DNA from 3 places in the Streptomyces sp. NPDC026246 genome. Region 3 is predicted to be linked to each of the others. Evidence: riboswitches for the same ligand, from Rfam matches in the RefSeq annotation. Region 3 holds a riboswitch; each other region holds the start of a gene.

Region 1 (7,062 bases), on a different contig from region 3:
CCTCGACGAGGGTGCGGGTGCGGACCGTCTCCGGCCGCGTGGAGTCGCCGATGTACGCCTCGGGCGCCGTACCGCGCAGGGCGCGGACCGTGGCGACCATGCCGCCGTGGTACTGGAAGTAGTCGTCGGAGTCGGCGATGTCGTGCTCGCGGGTGTCGGTGTTCTTCGCCGCGACCGCGATCCGCTTGTACGCCGTCTCCATCTCCTCCCGGGCCGGACGGCCGTCCAGTTCACGGCCGTAGGCGTACCCGCCCCAGACGGTGTACACCTCGGCGAGGTCGGCGTCGGTGCGCCAGTCGCGGGAGTCGATCAGCTGCAGCAGGCCCGCGCCGTAGGTGCCGGGGCGGGAGCCGAAGATGCGGGTGGTGGCGCGGCGTTCGTCGCCGTGGTCCGCGAGGTCGGCCTGGACGTGGGCGCGCACGTGGTTGGCCTCGGCCGGCTCGTCCAGCGAGGCGGCCAGCCGGACCGCGTCGTCCAGCAGGCCGACGGTGTGCGGGAACGCGTCGCGGAAGAAGCCGGAGATGCGCAGCGTGACGTCGATGCGCGGGCGGCCCAGTTCCTCGTACGGCACGGCCTCCAGGCCCGTGACCCGGCGGGAGGCGTCGTCCCAGACGGGGCGCACACCGAGCAGGGCGAGCGCCTCGGCCACGTCGTCGCCGGCGGTGCGCATCGCGCTGGTGCCCCAGAGGGACAGGCCGACGGACGTGGGCCACTCGCCGTTGTCGGTGCGGTAGCGCTCCAGGAGGGAGTCCGCGAGGGCCTGGCCGGTCTCCCACGCGAGGCGGGAGGGGACGGCCTTGGGGTCGACGGAGTAGAAGTTGCGGCCGGTCGGCAGGACGTTGACCAGGCCGCGCAGCGGGGAGCCGGACGGGCCCGCGGGGACGAAGCCGCCGTTCAGGGCGTGCACGGCGTGGTCGATCTCGCCGGTGGTGGCCGACAGGCGGGGGACGACCTCGTCGGCCGCGAACCGCAGGATGGCCGCGACCTGTTCGGCGCGCTCGGCGTCGACTCCGGCCGCCACCACCGCGGGTACGGCGGCCGGGTCCCAGTCCGCGTCCTCCATCGCCTGGACCAGGGCGCGGGCCTGCTCCTCCGCCTGGTCGGCGGTGGTGCGGGTCGCGGCGGACTCGTCCAGGCCGAGGGCCTCGCGCAGACCGGGCAGGGCGGTGGTGCCGCCCCAGATCTGGCGGGCGCGCAGAATGGCCAGGACGAGGTTGACGCGGTCGGCTCCGGCGGGCGGGTTGCCCAGCACGTGCAGGCCGTCGCGGATCTGGGCGTCCTTGACCTCGCACAGCCAGCCGTCGACGTGCAGCAGGAAGTCGTCGAAGCCGTCGTCGTCCGGGCGGTCCTCCAGGCCGAGGTCGTGGTCGAGGCGGGCGGCCTGGATGAGGGTCCAGATCTGGGCGCGGATCGCGGGGAGCTTGGCCGGGTCCATGGCGGAGATCTGGGCGTACTCGTCGAGGAGTTGCTCCAGGCGGGCGATGTCGCCGTAGGAGTCGGCGCGGGCCATGGGCGGCACGAGGTGGTCGACGAGGGTGGCGTGCACGCGGCGCTTGGCCTGGGTGCCCTCGCCCGGGTCGTTGACCAGGAACGGGTAGATCAGCGGGAGGTCGCCGAGGGCCGCGTCGGGGCCGCAGGCGGCGGACAGGCCGGCGTTCTTGCCGGGCAGCCACTCCAGGTTGCCGTGCTTGCCGAGGTGGATCATCGCGTCGGCGCCGAAGCCGCCGTCCTCGGCGCGGGCCGCGATCCAGCGGTAGGCGGCGAGGTAGTGGTGCGAGGGCGGCAGGTCCGGGTCGTGGTAGATGGCGATGGGGTTCTCGCCGAAGCCGCGCGGGGGCTGGATGAGGACGAGCAGGTTCCCGAACCGCAGCGCGGCCAGGACGATGTCGCCCTCGGGGTTGCTGCTGCGGTCGACGAACATCTCGCCGGGCGCCGGGCCCCAGTGCTCCTCGACCGCCGTGCGCAGCTCCTCGGGCAGCGTGGCGAACCAGCGGCGGTAGTCGGCGGCGGGGATGCGCACCGGGTTGCGGGCGAGCTGTTCCTCGGTGAGCCACTCCTGGTCGTGGCCCCCGGCCTCGATGAGCGCGCGGATCAGCTCGTCGCCGTCGCCGGAGACCAGGCCGGGGATGTCGGCGTCGCCGAAGTCGTAGCCCTCCGCCCGCAGCCGGCGCAGCAGCGCGACCGCGCTGGCGGGGGTGTCCAGGCCGACCGCGTTGCCGATGCGGGAGTGCTTGGTCGGGTAGGCGGACAGCACCAGCGCCAGGCGCTTGTCCGCGGCCGGGATGTGCCGCAGCCGGGCGTGGCGTACGGCGATGCCGGCGACGCGGGCCGCGCGCTCCGGGTCGGGCACGTAGGCGGGCAGGCCGTCGGCGTCGATCTCCTTGAAGGAGAACGGGACGGTGATGAGGCGGCCGTCGAACTCGGGGACGGCGATCTGGGTGGCCGCGTCGAGCGGGGAGACGCCCTCGTCGTTCTCCTCCCAGGCGGCGCGCGAGCCGGTCAGGCACAGGGCCTGCAGGATCGGCACGTCCAGGGCGGCGAGCGCGCCCGCGTCCCAGGACTCGTCGTCCCCGCCCGCGGAGGCGGCGGCCGGCTTGGTGCCGCCGGCGGCGAGGACGGTGGTGACGATGGCGTCGGCGGAGCGCAGCGCGTCGACCAGTTCGGGCTCGGGCGCCCGCAGGGACGCCACGTACAGCGGCAGGGCCCGGCCGCCCGCGTCCTCGATCGCCTCGCACAGGGCGCCGACGAACGCGGTGTTGCCGCTCATGTGGTGGGCGCGGTAGTAGAGCACGGCGACGGCCGGACCGTCGGTGGCGCGGGCCTCGCGCTCCAGCGGGCCCCAGGTGGGCGCGGCCGCCGGGGCCTCGAAGCCGTGGCCGGTGAGCAGGACCGTGTCGGACAGGAAGCGGGCGAGCTGCTCCAGGTTGGCCGGGCCGCCGTGCGCGAGGTAGGCGTGCGCCTCGGCGGCGATGCCGACGGGGACCGTGGAGGCGGCCATCAGCTGGGCGTCCGGGGCCTGTTCGCCGGTGAGGACGACCACCGGGCGGCCGTCGGCCAGGAGCAGGTCGAGGCCGTCCTGCCAGGCGCGGACGCCGCCGAGGAGGCGGACGACGACCAGGTCGACGCCGTCGAGGAGGCCGGGCAGGTCCTCCAGGGGCAGCCGGGCGGGGTTGGCGAAGCGGTAGGGCACCGGGCCGTTCGCCGCTCGGGCGCTGAGCAGGTCGGTGTCGGACGTCGACAGCAGGAGGATCATGCGGCGTCGGCCTTCCTCGGGGTGTCCGCGCCCCGGGTGGTGGTGTGGGGTCCCGGCTCCTGCGGAGGGGGGAGCCGGAAGAAGGGAGTTCCTGACTTGCCCGGGTTGTGGCCGGGTTCACAGTGGCGGGACCGCGCCGGATTCACACCGGGCTTCCTCCCCTGGTCGCCGTGGTGGCGGTGGTGACGGACCTGATGATCCGCCGACGAGCATAGTAAGGGGCGGGGGAAAAGGGCAGAGCGTACAGCCGGTGTGATGGTCGGTATGCTCGCCGCCATGTCCACGGCTGCCCCTCGTCCATCGCCCCAGGCCACAGCGGCCTCACGGGCCCGCGGTGACGCATGCCCGGGGACGCTGCGGCTGCACGACGCGGACGACGGGGCGCTGGCCCGGGTCCGGGTGCCCGGCGGGGTGCTCACCGTCGCGCAGGCCGGGGCCCTGGCGGAGGCGGCCGGACGGCTGGGCGACGGGGAGTTGCACCTCACCTCGCGCGGCAACGTGCAGCTGCGGGGCCTGCGGGAGGCGTGCGGCGCGGAGCTGGCCGGGCTGCTGGACGCGGCCGGGCTGCTGCCGTCCCACGCGCACGAGCGGGTGCGCAACGTCGTCGCCTCACCGCTGTCGGGACTGGACGGGCGGGGCCTGCGGGACGTGCGGCCCTGGCTGACGGAGCTGGACGCGGCGCTGTGCGCGAGCGCGTCCGCGACCGCGCTGTCGGGCCGCTTCCTGTTCGCCCTGGACGACGGGCGCGGGGACGTGGCCGGGCTGGGCGCCGACGTGACCGTGCGGGCGGTGCCCGGCGACGGGGCGCTGCTCGCGCCGGGTTCGGGCGACGACGTGCTGTACGTGTCCGGGGACGACGCGGCGCGCGCCGCGCTGCTCGCGGCGGAGGCCTTCGCCGAGGTCGTGCGCGAGAGCGGGGCCCGGGTGTGGCGGGTGGACGAACTGCCCGGCGGGCGGGGCGGGTTGCTGCGTGCGGTCCGCGACCGGCTGGCCGGGGCGGGCATCGGGGTCCGGGACGGGGTCCGGGAGGCCGCCGAGGGCGCGGGGCCGCCGCCGGGGGTCGTCGGGTCCGCCGTGTCCGTGCACGTCCCGCTCGGCCGTCTCACGGCCGCGCAGTGGCGGGAGTTGACGGAGGCCGCCGCCGGGGAGCTGCGGCTCACGCCGTGGCGGGGTGTGGTCGTGCCCACCCCCGGACCGGGCGACGCGGCCGCCGCGCTGTCCCGCCTGGCGGGCACCGGTCTGGTCACCGAGCCCGGCTCGCCCTGGCTGCGCGTGGGCGCGTGCATCGGCCGGCCCGGGTGCGCCAAGTCCCGGGCGGACGTACGGGCCGACGCCGCGCAGACGCTGGCCGCAGCCGGCCGGTCCGCCCTCCCCCTGTACTGGTCGGGCTGCGAACGCCGGTGCGGGCACCCGCCGGACGGCCGGATCGACGTGGTGGCCGCGCCCGGCGGCGGCTACGAGCTGTCCGCCGTCGCCCCCGGCCGGCCGGCGCGCACCGCCTCCCTGGACGACCCGTCCCACCTCGCCACCGCACTGGCGGCGATCACCCCATGAGCCGTATGCCGACGACCGAGAGCAGCGAGAACACCACCGTGACCACGTACGACTACGAGAAGGACGGGGCGGCCATCTACCGCCAGTCCTTCGCCACCATCCGCGCGGAGTCGGACCTCGCGGGACTGCCCGCCGACGTCAGCCAGGTCGCGGTCCGGATGATCCACGCCTGCGGCATGGTCGACCTGGTGCGGGACCTGGCCTACTCGCCTGCGGTGGTGGCCCGGGCCCGGGAGGCGCTGCGCGCCGGGGCGCCGATCCTCTGCGACGTGCAGATGGTGGCCAGCGGGGTGACCCGCAAGCGGCTGCCCGCCGGCAACGAGGTGCTGTGCACCCTGTCCGACCCGTCGGTCCCCGACCTGGCCGCGCGGCTCGGCACGACGCGCAGCGCCGCCGCGATGGAGCTGTGGCGGGACCGGCTGGAGGGCTCGGTCGTCGCCGTGGGCAACGCGCCCACCGCGCTGTTCCGGCTGCTGGAGATGATCGACGCGGGGGCGCCCCGGCCCGCCGCGGTCATCGGTGTCCCGGTCGGGTTCATCGGGGCCGCCGAGTCCAAGGACGCCCTGGCCGCACACCCGTCCGGCCTGGAGCACCTGGTCGTCCGGGGCCGTCGCGGAGGCAGCGCCATCGCCGCCGCCGCGCTCAACGCGATCGCGAGTGAGGAAGAGTGAGCGGGAAGCTGTACGGGGTGGGGCTCGGCCCCGGTGACCCGTCCCTGATGACCGTACGGGCCGTCGAGGTCATCGCCGGGGCGGACGTGATCGCGTATCACAGCGCCCGGCACGGGCGGTCCATCGCCCGCTCGATCGCGGCGAAGCACATCCGGGCCGACCACATCGAGGAGAAGCTGGTCTACCCGGTCACCACCGAGACGACCGACCATCCGGGCGGCTACCAGGGCGCCATGGACGACTTCTACGCGGAGGCGTCCGAGCGGCTCGCGGCCCATCTCGACGCCGGGCGCACGGTCGCGGTCCTCGCGGAGGGCGACCCGCTGTTCTACGGCTCCTACATGCACATGCACAAGCGGCTCGTGGACCGTTACGACACCGAGGTGATCCCCGGTGTCACCTCGGTGTCCGCCGCCGCGGCCCGGCTGGGCACGCCGCTGGCCGAGGGCGAGGAGGTGCTGACGATCCTGCCGGGCACGCTGCCCGAGGACGAGCTGACCGCCCGGCTCGCCGCGACGGACGTGGCGGTCGTGATGAAGCTCGGCCGCACCTTCCCCAAGGTCCGCCGCGCGCTGGAGAGTTCGGGACGGCTGGAGCAGACGCGGTACGTCGAGCGGGCCACCATGGGTGGGGAGCGGCTGGCCGAACTGGCCGACGTCGACCCGGAGTCGGTGCCGTACTTCTCGGTCGCGGTGCTGCCGAGCCAGGTGGACGCCGAGCCCGTCGCGCGGGAGCGGGGCGAGGTCGTGGTGGTGGGCACCGGGCCGGCCGGGCCGCTGTGGCTGACGCCGGAGTCGCGGGGTGCGCTCGCCGCCGCCGACGACCTCGTCGGCTACACCACCTATCTCGACCGGGTGCCGGTGCGGGCCGGGCAGCGGCGGCACGGCTCCGACAACCGGGTCGAGTCCGAGCGCGCCGAGTTCGCGCTGCAGCTCGCGCAGCGGGGGCGGCGGGTGGCCGTGGTCTCCGGTGGCGACCCGGGGGTCTTCGCGATGGCGACGGCGGTGCTGGAGGTCGCGTCGCAGAAGGAGTACGCGGACGTGCCGGTGCGGGTGCTGCCCGGGGTGACCGCGGCGAACGCCGCCGCGGCCCGGGCCGGGGCGCCGCTCGGCCACGACTACGCCACGATCTCCCTGTCCGACCGGCTCAAGCCGTGGGAGGTCATCGCCGAGCGGCTGCGCGCGGCGGCCTCGGCGGATCTGGTGCTGGCCCTGTACAACCCGGGCTCGCGCAGCCGCACCTGGCAGGTGGGCAAGGCACGCGACCTGCTGCTGGAGTACCGGGACGCGCAGACGCCGGTGGTCGTGGCCCGGGACGTCGGCGGCCCCGGCGAGCAGGTCCGCGTCGTCCGGCTCGGCGAACTCGTCCCGGAGCAGGTCGACATGCGCACGATCCTGCTGGTCGGCTCCACCCAGACCCGCGTGGTGCGCCGGGGCGACGGCGAGGAGATCACCTGGACGCCGCGCCGCTACCCGGAGGACTGAGCGGGGCGTGCGGGACGGCGCGGGGCGTCCCCCTGCGCCGGACCGTCCGGCCGGGAACCGTGCCCGGGCAGGCCGCCTTCCGTCGCGTGCTGCCCTCCAT
Region 2 (7,062 bases), on a different contig from region 3:
TGTGGTACGCCCGCACCGGCAGCGCCTTGTCGTTGTCGACGCCGAACGCGCACTTCAGCCACCAGTAGGGCGAGTGCAGGGCGTGGGCGTGGTGGGTGCCGTAGGGCTTCAGGCCGGCCTCGCGGATCTTCCGCAGCAGTTCGTCCGCGCGGTAGATGCGGATGTGGCCGCCCTCGACCTCGTGGTAGGCGTCGGACAGGGTCCAGCAGACCTTCTCGGGGCCGTAGCGCGGGACGGTGACGGCGATGCGGCCGCCGGGCTTGAGCACGCGCACCATCTCGGCGAGGACGCCCTTGTCGTCGGGGATGTGCTCCATCACCTCGGAGATGATGACGACGTCGAAGGACTCGTCGGGGAAGGGCAGGGCGAGGGCGTCGCCCTCCATGGCCGTGGCGGTGGCGCCCTCGGGGGCCTCGCCGGCCTCCTTCATCGCCGCGAACCACTTGGCGACCTCGCGGATCTCCTCGGCGTTCTGGTCGAGCGCTACGACCTGCGCGCCGCGCCGGTAGCACTCGAACGCGTGCCGGCCGGCCCCGCAGCCGAGGTCCAGGACGCGGTCGCCCGGGGCGAGCGGGAACCGGGAGAAGTCGACGGTCAGCACGTGGCCCTGCTTTCGGAGTTGACGCCTGCTACATCTGCCGCCGCCGCGGGCACGGGCCCCGTGGCGGCGCTGTTCCCGGCCGCGGCCGGGGCGGACCGGGCGGCGCCCGCAGCGGGGCGGCCGGTGGCGCCGGTGCGGTCGATGGCCTCGCGGTAACGGGTCACCGTGCCCTGTGCGGCCCTGGCCCAGGTGAAGTGGCGGAGCACGCGGTCACGTCCGGCGGCGCCGAGGCGGGCCCGCAGGTCCGCGTCGCCCAGCAGGCGGACGAGTCCGGCGGCCAGCGCGCCCGCGTCGCCGGGCGGTACCGCCAGGCAGGTCTCCCCGTCGCGGCCGGCCACCTCGGGGATGGCCCCGCCGGTGGTGGCGAGCAGCGGGGTGCCGGTCGCCATGGCCTCGGCGGCCGGGAGCGAGAAGCCCTCGTAGAGCGACGGGACGCACGCGACCTGCGCCGAGCGCACGAGGTCGACGAGTTCCGCGTCGGAGATGCCCTTGACGAACTCGACGGCGCCGTCGAGGCCGTAGCGCTCCATGGCCTGGGCGACGGGGCCCTCGGCGGGGCGCTTGCCGACGACGACGAGATGCGCCTGCGGGTGCTCGGTGCGCACCTTGGCCAGCGCCTCGACGAGGTGCACCAGGCCCTTCAGCGGCACGTCCGCGCTGGAGGTGGTCACGATCCGGCCCGGGACGACCGGCACGGACGGGTCGGGCGAGAACAGGTCGGTGTCGGCGCCGATGTGCACGACGTGGATCCGGTCCGGGCGGACGCCGAGGTGGTCGACGATCTCCTGGCGGGAGGTGCCGGAGACGGTCAGCACGGACGGCAGGCGCCGCGCCACGCGCTTCTGCATGCGCGTGAAGGCGTACCAGCGCCGCACCGACAGACGGCGCTTGAAGCCGTCGGCCGCGTCCAGCTCCAACTGCCGGTCGACGGTGATGGGGTGGTGGATGGTGGTCACCAGGGGTGCGCCGACGTCGCCCAGCAGGCCGTAGCCGAGCGTCTGGTTGTCGTGCACGACGTCGAACGCGCCGCGGCGGGCGCGCAGATGGCGGCGGGCGCGCAGCGAGAACGTCAGGGGCTCGGGGAAGCCGCCGGTCCACATGGTGCCGACCTCGAGGGCGTCGATCCAGTCGCGGTACTCGTCGCGGCCCGGGGTGCGGAAGGGGTCCGGCTGGCGGTACAGGTCGAGGCTGGGCAGCTCGGTGAGGCTCAGGCCGTCGTATCCCTCGTCCAGGACGGGGTAGGGCTGGGAGCCGATGACCTCGACGCGGTGGCCGAGGCGGGCCAGTTCCCGCGAGAGGTGGCGGACGTAGACGCCCTGGCCACCGCAGAACGGGTTTCCTTTGTAGGTGAGGAGCGCGATGCGGAGCGGTCGCAAGCCGTCGGCGGCCGGGTCCTGCGGGGCCCCGTCCTGACTGGCCTCAGCGGTCACCCTGGGCCCCCTTCTCCCTGCATTGTCCCGCGAGATTACGCCGGGACGCTAATCTAGAACAAGTTTCAGACTTGATCGTTCGGAGGCTCCGAATCTACCGGCAGGTAGGGGCGCTGTGAGCAGTGGATCAGGTGATTCACGCCACGGCCGGTGCCGTGCCATGCTGTGTGATCACCCGTCCTCACGGACGGTCACGGAACGGGATCGACGCATGCCCGCAGGAGCCGAGGTGAGCGCTCAGGTGAACAAGGTGGCCAAGGCGGAATCCGCGGCAGCAGCCGCGGCCCTCGCCTCCCCGCCCCTGACGGAGCGGCAGGAGGCCCGCCGCCGGCGCATCCTGCACGCGAGCGCCCAACTGGCCGTCCGGGGCGGCTTCGACGCCGTCCAGATGCGGGAGGTCGCGGAGTCCTCGCAGGTCGCGCTGGGCACGCTCTACCGGTACTTCCCCTCCAAGATCCATCTGCTGGTCGCCACGATGCAGGACCAGTTGGAGCACATGCACGGCACGCTGCGGAAGAGGCCGCCGCGGGGCGAGACGGCGGCCGAGCGGGTCGCCGAGACGCTGATGCGGGCCTTCCGCGCGCTCCAGCGCGAACCGCAGCTGGCCGACGCGATGGTGCGGGCCCTCACCTTCGCCGACCGCAGCGTGAGCCCCGAGGTCGACCAGGTGTCCCGGCAGACCACGGCGATCATCCTGGACGCGATGGGCCAGGAGGATCCGACGCCCGAGCAGCTCGGCGTGGTCCGCGTCATCGAGCACACCTGGCACTCGGCGCTGATCACCTGGCTGTCGGGCCGCGCGTCCATCGCCCAGGTCCGGGTCGACATCGAGACGGTCTGCCGCCTGATCGACCCGGCGCCTCCGGGCCGCTCCTGACGCGAGCCCCCACGTCCGTCGCCCCGCGGGGCGCTTTTGACGGGCGGGTACAGTAAGCGGGTCGTCATCACACCGTACGTGGGGAAGCCGGTGCAATTCCGGCGCTGACCCGCAACCGTGAGCCGCCCCGGGGCGGTGAGCCGGATCGCCGCGTACGGTTCGTGACCGGCTCGCGTGCCCGGCAGTCCGCCGGTGCACGGCACCGTCGAGGTATACGGAGCCGAGCCGCCGGGGTGTCCCGTGCCGCCCGGCTCCCCCAAGGGAGAGGCACCCGCCGATCATGAACGTCCGCCGCAGCGCCGCGGTCCTGGCCGCCGTCGCCGTGATCGGCGCCGCCACCCCGGCCGCCGCCGACCCGTCCCCCTCGCCGTCCCCGGCGCTCCCGTCCGCCCTCCACGGCGACAAGGACCCGAAGTACGACGGTGTCTGGCGCCAGTCGCTCGCGCTGCTCGCGCAGGACACCGTGGGGGTGAAGCCCGCGGCCGGCTCGGTGCGGTGGCTGGTGCGCCAGCAGTGCGCGGACGGCGCCTTCGCCGCCTACCGCGCCGACCCGGCCGCCGCGTGCGACGGCAGGACGATGGTCGACACCAACGCCACCTCCGCCGCCGTGCAGGCCCTGGCCGCGCTCGGCGGGCACGACGAGGTCACCCGCAAGGCCGTCGGCTGGCTGAAGTCCGTCCAGAACGAGGACGGCGGCTGGGGCTACGCGCCCGGCGGCGCCAGCGACACCAACTCGACGTCGGTCGTCATAGGCGCCCTGGCCGCCGCCGGCGAGCAGCCCGGCCGCGTCGAGAAGGGCGGGAAGTCGCCGTACGACGCGCTGCTGAAGCTCGCCCTGCCGTGCGGCGGGGACGAGGACGGGGCGTTCGCGTTCCAGCCGGACAAGAAGGGCAAGCTGTTCGCCAACGCCGACGCCACGGCCGCCGGGGTGCTCGGCGCGCTCGGCAAGGGCATGGCGGCGAAGGCCGGTGAGAAGAAGCCCGGCACGGACTGCGCGAAGCCGGGCACGCCCGGGCAGGCGGCGGCGAACGGGGCCGGCTACCTGACCGCCGCGCTGGCCGCGGACGGCGACCACCTGATGTCCGCCCTGCCCGGCGCCGAACCGCAGCCCGACTTCGGCAACACCGCCGACGCGGCCGTGGCGCTCGCCGCGCACGGCGACACCGGGCAGGCCGGGAAGTCCGTGCGGTGGCTGGAGAAGAACTCCGCCGCCTGGGCCCGGCAGAACGGCCCCGCCGCCTACGCCCAGCTGATCTTCGCCGCGCACGCGACGGGCACGGACCCGCGCGACTTCGGCGGCGCCGACCTGGTGAAGCAGCTGAACGCCACCGGCCCGGCCCCGCAGGCCGCCGCCGCGAAGGCGGACGGGCAGGGCGAGAACGAGGAGCAGGACTCGAAGGACTCGGACTCGGTGTTCGGCGTCTGGTGGTACGTCGGCGTCTGCCTGGTCGCGGGCATCGGCATCGGCTTCCTGTTCAGCAACGGCCGCCGGAAGAAGCAGCAGCCGTGATCCGCAGGGCCCTGCTGTTGCTTGTGGCCGCGCTCCTGCCGCTCGCGGGCGCCGGTCAGGCGCAGGCCGCCGGCTACCGCTACTGGTCGTTCTGGGAGCGCGACGGCGACCGCTGGGTGTACGCCACCCAGGGGCCGTCCACGGCCCGCCCCTCGGACGGCGACGTGCAGGGCTTCCGCTTCGCGGTGAGCGAGGACTCGGCGGACGCGGCCCGGCCGCGCGGCGCGGCCCGTTTCGACACGATCTGCGCGCGGACGCCCGCCGAGGAGGGCACCAAGCGCGTCGCCCTCGTCCTCGACTTCGGCACGGCCGCCGACGCCCCCGACGGCGAGCGTCCGCCGCCCGCGCGAACGGCCTGCGCCCGGATCTCCCCCGACGCGACCACCGCCGAGGCCCTGGCCGCGGTGGCCGGGCCGCTGCGCTACGGCAGCGACGCCCTGCTGTGCGCCATCGCCGGCTACCCGGAGAAGGGCTGCGGCGAGCAGGTCGCGCAGCGCCCGGAACCGTCGGCGAACGGGAACGAGTCGAAGGAGGACGGGGCGGAGGGCGGCACGTCCGGCGACGGCCCGGCCCTGGGGCTGGTCGCCGGCATCGCGGTGGTGGTGATCCTGGGGGGAGCAGCCGTCTGGCAGGTACGGCGGCGTGGCTAGCACGACCCCGCCGCAGGGGCGCCCGGCCACCCTGCACCCCGGTGCCTGGTGGCTGTGGGCCCTCGCCCTGGGCACCGCGGCCACCCGCACCACCAACCCCCTGCTGCTCGCCCTCCTCATCGCCGTCTCCGCCTACGTCGTGGCCGCCCGCCGGCCCGACACGCCCTGGTCCCGCTCCTACGGCGCCTTCGTCAAACTCGCCCTGCTCGTGCTGCTGGTCCGGCTGGTCTTCGCGACGGTCCTCGGCTCCCCGATCCCGGGCACGCACACCCTGTTCACGCTGCCCGAGGCCGGTCTGCCCGACTGGGCGCAGGGCATCCGCCTCGGCGGCAGGGTGACGGCGGAGGCCCTGGTCTTCGCGCTGTACGACGGTCTGCGGCTGGCCACCCTGCTGATCTGCGTCGGTGCCGCGAACGCCCTCGCGAACCCCGCCCGTCTCCTGAAGTCGGTGCCGGGCGCGCTGTACGAGATGGGCGTGGCGGTCGTCGTCGCGCTCACCTTCGCCCCGAACCTCATCGCGGACGTGCAGCGGCTGCGCGCCGCCCGCAGGCTGCGCGGCCGTCCGGACAAGGGCGTCCGGGGCCTGCTGCAGGTGGGCCTGCCGGTGCTGGAGGGCGCGCTGGAGCGTTCGGTCGCCCTGGCCGCCGCGATGGACGCCCGCGGCTACGGCCGCACCGCGCAGGTCCCGCCCGCGGTCCGGCGTACCACCGCCGCGCTGACCCTGGGCGGGCTGCTCGGCGTGTGCGCCGGGACGTACGGGCTGCTCACCGCCGAGGGCGGCTCCTACGGCGTGCCCGTCCTGGTCCTCGGCTGCGCCGCCGCCCTGGCGGGCCTGCGGCTCGGCGGCCGCCGCTCCCTGCGCACCCGCTACCGCCCGGACCGCTGGGACGCGCGGGCCTGGCTGGTCGTGGCCTCCGGCGTGGCCGTCGCGGCCCTGCTCACGCTCGCGTCCGTCCGCGATCCCGCGGCACTGCAGCCCGGCGTGGTCCCGCTCGTGGCGCCGACGCTCCCCCTCTGGCCCGCCGCGGCGATCCTTCTCGGCCTGCTGCCCGCGTTCGTCGCCCCCGACCCGAAGGAGCCTTCGTGATCCGCTTCGAGGACGTCTCCGTGACCTACGACGGGGCCGCCGAACCCACGGTCAGGGACGTCGACTTCGAGGTCCCGGAGGGCGAACTGGTCCTGCTGGCGGGCCCGTCCGGAGTCGGCAAGTCGACCGTCCTCGGCGCGGTCAGCGGACTGGTCCCGCACTTCACCGGCGGCACGCTGCGCGGCCGGGTCACGGTCGCCGGGCGCGACACCCGCACCCACAAGCCGCGCGAACTGGCCGACGTGGTCGGCACGGTCGGCCAGGACCCGCTGTCCCACTTCGTCACGGACACCGTCGAGGACGAACTCGCCTACGGCATGGAGTCGCTGGGCCTCGCCCCGGACGTGATGCGCCGCCGCGTCGAGGAGACCCTGGACGTCCTGGGCCTGGCCGGTCTGCGCGACCGCCCGATCGCCACGCTCTCCGGCGGCCAGCAACAGCGGGTCGCGATCGGCTCGGTGCTCACCCCGCACCCGGACGTCCTCGTCCTGGACGAGCCGACCTCCGCGCTCGACCCGGCCGCGGCCGAGGAGGTGCTGGCCGTCCTGCAACGGCTGGTGCACGACCTGGGCACGACCGTCCTCATGGCGGAACACCGACTGGAACGTGTCGTGCAGTACGCCGACCGGGTCGTGCTGCTGCCGGGGCCGGGCGCCGCACCCGTGCTGGGCACTCCGGCCGAGGTGATGGCCGTGTCGCCGGTGTACCCGCCGGTGGTGGCCCTCGGTCGCCTCGCGGACTGGTCCCCGCTGCCCCTGACGGTCCGCGACGCCCGACGCCGGGCGGCCCCGCTCCGCGACCGGCTCGCCGACGCACCGGAGGCGGACGGCAGCCCGGACGGCCGGCGCCAATCCGTCACCCGTCCCACCGAGCCCACGGCCCCCGGCCGGCGCCGCCCCTGGTTCCG
Region 3 (7,062 bases):
AGGTCACTTGGTGTTGATGACCTTGTCGATCTTGGCGTCCGCCTCCTTGGCGGCGGCCTCGACGGACTTCTTGCCGGTGCCGATGCTCTGCAGCATCGTCTGCAGGACCTGCGCCTTCTCGACCTGGCCCCAGCCGGGGGCCATGGGGACGAACCAGCTGGACTCGGCCGCGGTGGCGGGCACGGCGGTCTTCGGGTCGTTCTTCAGCGTCGCGAGGTCCGTCTTGTTGTTGGGCAGGTTGCCCTTGGCCATCAGGCCCTTCTGACCGGAGGAGCCGGTGAACGCGTTGATCCACTCGGCCGCCAGGGCCTGGGCGTCGGACTTCACCGGGACGGCGAGGTCGGAGCCGCCCAGGAAGACGGGCATGTTCTTGCCGGAGGGGCCGGGCATCACGAAGTTCTCGAGGTTGCCCTTGAGCTTGCCGGTCTTGTCGTTCTTCGGGTCCTCGGCGGTCGCGCCCTCCCAGGCCGCCGCGAAGATCATGGCGGACTTGCCCTGGCCGTAGACGATGTAGCGGTCGGACTCGTCCTTGGTCTTGTCGCCGTGCATGTACTCGTCGACGACGTTCTTGAACTCCTTGAGGCCCTTGATCGACTCGGGCGAGGAGAGGGAGGCCTTCCACTGGCCGCCCGACTCGGTGGCGATGGCGCCGCCGGCGTCGTAGACGAAGGACATGGCCGCGTACCAGTCGCGGGTGGGCTGGTACCAGGCGTTGAACTTGTCGCCCTGCTTCTTCTGGATCTTGTCCAGGGCGTCGGTCAGCTCGTCGTAGGTCTTGGGAGGCGTCTTCAGGCCGGCCGAGGCGGCCACGTCCTTGCGCCAGTTGGCGACGCGGCCACCGGCGTAGTAGGGGACGCCGTAGGTCTTGCCCTCGTAGGTCACCGAGGCCTTCAGGCCGTCCAGCCAGGCGTCCGAGTTGTCGAACTTGCCCTGGTCGAGGGGGGCGAAGGCGCCCTTGACCATGTAGCCGAGCATCTCGGTGTTGCCCATCTCGACCACGTCGGGGGCCTTGTCGGTGGCGAGGACGGCGTCGAGCTTGGCGTTCTTGTCGGGCCAGCCGTAGTACTCGTGGTTGATCTTGACGCCGGGGTGCTTCTTCTTCACCGCGGCGTCGGCGGCCTTCACCAGCTCCGGCCAGTTGTTCTGGGCGTCGACCGTGAGCCAGACCGTCAGTTCCTTGGCGTCCGCGCCCTTGTCGGAGCCCCCGTCACCCTCGCCCCCGCACGCCGCGATGGAGACCATCATGCCCGCGATACCGATCGCGGATATCAGCTTGCGCTTCACGCCACCCTCCTCAGGGATGCCACAACCCCCCTGCTCCCCGCGGTGAGACGTGGGGCGCCAGGAACTGGACCAATGGTGTAGACCAGTACGGGGAGCTTGGACCAGACCAGCAGGCCTGTCAAGGGTCGCGAGATGGCCCTGACCAGCCGTTATGCGACCTACATATGCAGGAACCTTTAAGTAAGAAGCCAGCGAAAACCCTGATGGACACGGCATACTGCGGGTAGACCACAGCGATGGCTGGACTAGACCAAAAGAGGCGCCGACGGTATACAAGTGGGATCGTGTCGGCGGACCGAGCCGGGAAGGCGGAGCATGAGCACCGACGTCAGCAGTGCGGAGAACGAGACGGGGGCACCCGTCCGTACCGCGCGCGTGCCCAAGTACTACCGCCTGAAGAAGCACCTGCTCGACATGACCGAGACCCAGGCGCCCGGTACCCCGGTGCCGCCCGAGCGCACCCTGGCGGCGGAGTTCGACACCTCGCGCACCACCGTGCGCCAGGCGCTGCAGGAACTCGTGGTCGAGGGCCGGCTGGAACGCATCCAGGGCAAGGGCACGTTCGTCGCCAAGCCGAAGGTCTCGCAGGCGCTGCAGCTCACCTCGTACACCGAGGACATGCGCGCACAGGGCCTGGAGCCCACGTCGCAGCTGCTGGACATCGGCTACATCACCGCCGACGACCGGCTCGCCGGTCTGCTCGACATCACCCCGGGCGGACGGGTGCTGCGCATCGAGCGGCTGCGCATGGCCAACGGTGAGCCGATGGCCATCGAGACCACCCACCTGAGCGCCAAGCGCTTCCCCGCGCTGCGCCGGTCGCTGGCCAAGTACACCTCCCTCTACACCGCGCTCGCCGAGGTCTACGACGTCCACCTCGCGGAGGCCGAGGAGACCATCGAGACGTCGCTGGCGACCCCGCGCGAGGCCGGACTGCTCGGCACGGACGTCGGCCTGCCCATGCTGATGCTGTCCCGGCACTCCCTGGACCGGGACGGCCAGCCGGTGGAGTGGGTGCGCTCGGTGTACCGCGGCGACCGGTACAAGTTCGTGGCCCGTCTCAAGCGGCCCCAGGACTGACGCGGCGGCTGCCGGATCCCCGGTTTCTTTTGGGTACCGCATTGCGGACGAGGGGTTCCGCTTGCGCCGCACCCTGACCTAGATTGCCTGCGCAATTGCACAGGTGATCACTGAGGGGACGGAGCCGCCTGATGTCGCAAGCCCCAGAATCCAGTAGAGGTCCGGTGGTGACGCCCGTGCGCGTCGTCATCGGCCTCTGCCTCGTCGCACCCTTCGTGGCCATGCTGTGGGTCGGCTCGTACGCGAAGACCGACCCGGCCTTCATCGGGATCCCGTTCTTCTACTGGTACCAGATGGCGTGGGTGCTGATCTCCACCGCGCTGACGATGATCGCCTACAGACTGTGGCAGCGTGACCAGCGTTCCCGCTCGGCAGCGAAGGGCGGTGCGTCGCGGTGAAGGACGGCGTGAACGGCGTCGCACTCGCCGTCTTCATCTTCTTCTTCCTGCTCGTCACGGTCATGGGCTTCCTGGCCGCGCGCTGGCGCAAGGCCGAGAACGAGCACAGCCTGGACGAGTGGGGCCTGGGCGGCCGCTCGTTCGGCACCTGGGTCACCTGGTTCCTGCTCGGCGGCGACCTGTACACGGCCTACACGTTCGTCGCGGTACCCGCGGCGATCTACGCGGCCGGCGCGGCCGGCTTCTTCGCCGTGCCGTACACGATCCTGGTGTACCCGCTGATCTTCACCTTCCTGCCCCGCCTGTGGTCGGTCTCCCACAAGCACGGGTACGTCACGACCTCCGACTTCGTGCGCGGCCGGTTCGGCTCGAAGGGCCTGTCGCTCGCGGTGGCCGTGACCGGCATCCTGGCGACCATGCCGTACATCGCGCTCCAGCTGGTCGGCATCCAGGCCGTGCTGGACGTGATGGGCGTCGGCGGAGGCGAGGACACCAACTGGTTCATCAAGGACCTGCCGCTGCTGATCGCGTTCGGCGTGCTGGCGGCGTACACGTACTCCTCGGGCCTGCGGGCGCCGGCGCTGATCGCGTTCGTGAAGGACACCCTGATCTACCTCGTCATCGCGGTGGCGATCATCTACATCCCGATCAAGCTGGGCGGCTTCGACGAGATCTTCGCCAAGGCCGGCGAGGCGTACAGCCAGACCAACCCGGCCACGGGCGCGCCGCGCGGTGCGCTGACGCCGCCGGAGGCGGGCCAGTGGACGTACGCCACACTGGCGCTGGGCTCCGCGCTGGCGCTGTTCATGTACCCGCACTCGATCACGGCGACGCTGTCCTCGAAGAGCCGTGAGGTGATCCGCCGCAACACCACGATCCTGCCGCTGTACTCGCTGATGCTGGGCCTGCTCGCGCTGCTCGGCTTCATGGCGATCGCGGCCGGCATCAAGGTGCAGAACGGGCAGCTGGCGATCCCGCAGCTGTTCGAGACGATGTTCCCGGACTGGTTCGCCGGTGTGGCGTTCGCGGCGATCGGCATCGGCGCGCTGGTGCCCGCGGCCATCATGTCCATCGCGGCCGCGAACCTGTTCACCCGCAACATCTACAAGGACTTCATCAAGCCGGACGCCACCCCCGCGCAGGAGACCAAGGTCTCCAAGCTGGTCTCGCTGCTGGTGAAGGTGGGCGCGCTGGTCTTCGTCCTCACCATGGACAAGACGGTCGCCATCAACTTCCAGCTGCTGGGCGGCATCTGGATCCTGCAGACCTTCCCGGCCCTGGTCGGCGGCCTGTTCACCCGCTGGTTCCACCGCTGGGCCCTGCTCGCGGGCTGGGCGGTCGGCATGGTCTACGGCACGCTCGCCGCCTACGGCGTGGCCTCCCCGACGCAGAAGCACTTCGGCGGCTCGTCGAAGGAGATCCCCGGCATCGGCGAGATCGGCTACATCGGCCTCACGGCGTTCGTGCTGAACGTCGTCGTGACGGTCGTCCTGACCTTCGTCCTGAGGGCGGTGAAGGCCCCCGACGGCGTCGACGAGACCAGGCCGGAGGACTACACGGCCGACGCGGGCGACCCGGGGGTCCAGGTGGAGCTTCCGCCGGCCACCGCCGGTTCCTCGCACTGAGCAAAAGGGCGCGGCACGCCGCGACCACCGGCAGCGGGCCGTCGTGACCAGGCGTCACGGCGGCCCGCTGTCCTGTGAAGCCGACGCTCTGACCCCATCGCGACACTACATCTGGGGGTGCCACCCGAGCCCGGCACAAGATGTATGCTCATGCTCGCTGTCGCCGCAGGGGAATCCGGTGCGAATCCGGAACTGTCCCGCAACGGTGTACCCCATGCCCCTCTGCGCGCATGGTGGTCAGTCCGAGGACCTGCCGACAGTGCACCCGGCCGCCGGCCGGTGTGCCCTGACGTCCGGGCCTCGTGGAATGGGCCGGTGGACGCGTGACGCCGTTGCGTCCGTGTGCTGCCCCCTGCCCTCGGCGAGGCTCCGTGCCGAGCGAGGGAGAGCCCCCGTGACCATCGCGCCAGCGGGTCCGGTCGCAGCCGCCGAACAGGAGCAGGACGCTCCCGGTGCCGCGCTGCTGCGGACCCTGACCGAACTGACCGCCGACCTTCCCGACGCCGACCCCGGCCGGGTCGCCGCCGCCGCGCTGCGCGGCCGGTCCGCGCAGGCGGACGAGCGGGAGCTGCGGGACCTGGCGACGGAGTCGGCGGCGGGCCTCATCTCGGAGGACCCGGCCTACTCCCGGCTGGCCGCCCGCCTGCTGACCATCGGCATCCGCGAGGAGGCCGCCTCGCAGGGGGTCACGTCCTTCACCGGGTCCGTCGCGGTCGGTCACCGCGAGGGGCTCATCGCCGACCGCACCGCCGCGTTCGCCGAGCTGCACGCGGACCGGCTCGACGCGCTGGTCGACAGCGCCGCCGACGACCGCTTCGGCTACTTCGGCCTGCGCACGCTGTACAGCCGCTACCTGCTGCGGCACCCGATCACCCGCAGGGTGATCGAGACGCCCCAGTACTTCCTGCTGCGCGTGGCGAGCGGCCTCGCCGAGGACGACTCCGCCCGCGCGGTGGACGAGGTCGCGGCGCTCTACGGGCTCATGAGCCGCCTCGACTACCTGCCCTCCTCCCCCACCCTGTTCAACTCCGGCACCCGGCACCCCCAGATGTCGTCCTGCTACCTGCTCGACTCCCCCCAGGACGAGCTGGACTCGATCTACGACCGCTACCACCAGGTCGCACGCCTGTCGAAGCACGCGGGCGGCATCGGCCTGGCCTACTCCCGCATCCGCGCCCGGGGTTCGCTGATCCGCGGCACCAACGGCCACTCCAACGGCATCGTCCCGTTCCTGAAGACCCTCGACGCCTCGGTCGCCGCCGTGAACCAGGGCGGCCGCCGCAAGGGAGCCGCCGCGGTCTACCTGGAGACCTGGCACGCGGACATCGAGGAGTTCCTGGAGCTGCGGGACAACACCGGCGAGGACGCCCGGCGCACCCACAACCTCAACCTGGCGCACTGGATCCCGGACGAGTTCATGCGCCGCGTGAACACCGACGCGCAGTGGTCGCTGTTCTCCCCCTCGGACGTGCCCGAGCTGGTCGACCTGTGGGGCGAGGAGTTCGACACCGCCTACCGCAGGGCGGAGGCCGCGGGACTGGCCAGGAGGACCCTGCCCGCCCGTGAGCTGTACGGCCGCATGATGCGCACCCTCGCGCAGACCGGCAACGGCTGGATGACCTTCAAGGACGCCGCCAACCGCACCGCCAACCAGACGGCCGAGCCCGGCCACGTCGTGCACTCCTCCAACCTCTGCACGGAGATCCTGGAGGTCACCGACGACGGGGAGACGGCGGTCTGCAACCTCGGCTCGGTGAACCTCGGCGCCTTCGTGACCGGCGGGGACATCGACTGGGAGCGCCTGGACGAGACCGTCCGCACCGCGGTCACCTTCCTCGACCGGGTCGTCGACATCAACTTCTACCCGACCGAGCAGGCGGGCCGCTCCAACGCCCGCTGGCGCCCGGTCGGCCTCGGCGCGATGGGCCTGCAGGACGTCTTCTTCCAGCTGCGCCTGCCCTTCGACTCCCCCGAGGCCAAGGCCCTGTCGACCCGGATCGCCGAGCGCATCATGCTCGCCGCGTACGAGGCGTCGGCCGATCTCGCCGAGCGCAGCGGCCCGCTCCCCGCCTGGGAGAAGACCCGCACCGCCCGGGGTGTCCTGCACCCCGACCACTACGACGTGGCCCGGACGTGGCCCGAGCGCTGGGCCGCCCTGCGCGCGCGCATCGCCACGACCGGCCTGCGCAACTCCCTGCTCCTCGCCATCGCGCCCACGGCCACCATCGCCTCGATCGCGGGCGTGTACGAGTGCATCGAGCCGCAGGTGTCCAACCTGTTCAAGCGGGAGACGCTGTCGGGCGAGTTCCTCCAGGTGAACTCCTACCTGGTGGACGAGCTCAAGCGGCTCGGCGTGTGGGACGCCCGCACCCGGGAGGCCCTGCGCGAGGCGAACGGCTCGGTGCAGGACTTCGCCTGGATCCCCGAGGACGTGCGCGACCTCTACCGCACGGCCTGGGAGATCCCGCAGCGCGGCCTGATCGACATGGCGGCGGCCAGGACCCCGTTCCTGGACCAGTCCCAGTCCCTGAACCTGTTCCTGGAGACGCCGACCATCGGCAAGCTCTCCTCGATGTACGCCTACGCCTGGAAGTCCGGGCTGAAGACCACGTACTACCTGCGCTCGCGCCCGGCGACCCGCATCGCCCGCGCCGCCCGCGCCGCCGTCCCCGCCC

What was found. A riboswitch is a leader RNA that binds a small molecule or an ion and turns the genes downstream of it on or off. The one in region 3 is predicted to bind cobalamin.
Region 1: linked by a shared signal. The riboswitch ahead of cobN (cobaltochelatase subunit CobN) and the one ahead of ACZ4M5_RS11000 (ribonucleoside-diphosphate reductase subunit alpha) in region 3 are both predicted to bind cobalamin.
Region 2: linked by a shared signal. The riboswitch ahead of ACZ4M5_RS04800 (prenyltransferase/squalene oxidase repeat-containing protein) and the one ahead of ACZ4M5_RS11000 (ribonucleoside-diphosphate reductase subunit alpha) in region 3 are both predicted to bind cobalamin.

Annotation. Positions count from the first base shown of each region.
Region 1 covers NZ_JBVHPJ010000008.1:291,985-299,046, forward strand. Annotated here, with positions in the region: gene cobN (cobaltochelatase subunit CobN) at 1-3,253, opposite strand, end outside; cobalamin riboswitch at 3,319-3,453, opposite strand; gene cobG (precorrin-3B synthase) at 3,518-4,807, shown strand; gene ACZ4M5_RS21925 (precorrin-8X methylmutase) at 4,804-5,478, shown strand; gene ACZ4M5_RS21930 (precorrin-2 C(20)-methyltransferase) at 5,475-6,962, shown strand; gene ACZ4M5_RS21935 (TetR/AcrR family transcriptional regulator) at 6,947-7,062, opposite strand, start outside.
Region 2 covers NZ_JBVHPJ010000002.1:150,297-157,358, forward strand. Annotated here, with positions in the region: gene ACZ4M5_RS04785 (class I SAM-dependent methyltransferase) at 1-601, opposite strand, end outside; gene ACZ4M5_RS04790 (glycosyltransferase family 4 protein) at 595-2,031, opposite strand; gene ACZ4M5_RS04795 (TetR family transcriptional regulator) at 2,243-2,908, shown strand; adenosylcobalamin-variant (AdoCbl-variant) riboswitch at 2,980-3,067, shown strand; gene ACZ4M5_RS04800 (prenyltransferase/squalene oxidase repeat-containing protein) at 3,189-4,418, shown strand; gene ACZ4M5_RS04805 (SCO2322 family protein) at 4,415-5,068, shown strand; gene ACZ4M5_RS04810 (CbiQ family ECF transporter T component) at 5,061-6,155, shown strand; gene ACZ4M5_RS04815 (ABC transporter ATP-binding protein) at 6,152-7,062, shown strand, end outside.
Region 3 covers NZ_JBVHPJ010000003.1:614,994-622,055, reverse strand. Annotated here, with positions in the region: gene ACZ4M5_RS11020 (extracellular solute-binding protein) at 4-1,284, opposite strand; gene ACZ4M5_RS11015 (GntR family transcriptional regulator) at 1,600-2,364, shown strand; gene ACZ4M5_RS11010 (DUF3311 domain-containing protein) at 2,496-2,762, shown strand; gene mctP (monocarboxylate uptake permease MctP) at 2,759-4,387, shown strand; cobalamin riboswitch at 4,532-4,659, shown strand; gene ACZ4M5_RS11000 (ribonucleoside-diphosphate reductase subunit alpha) at 4,782-7,062, shown strand, end outside.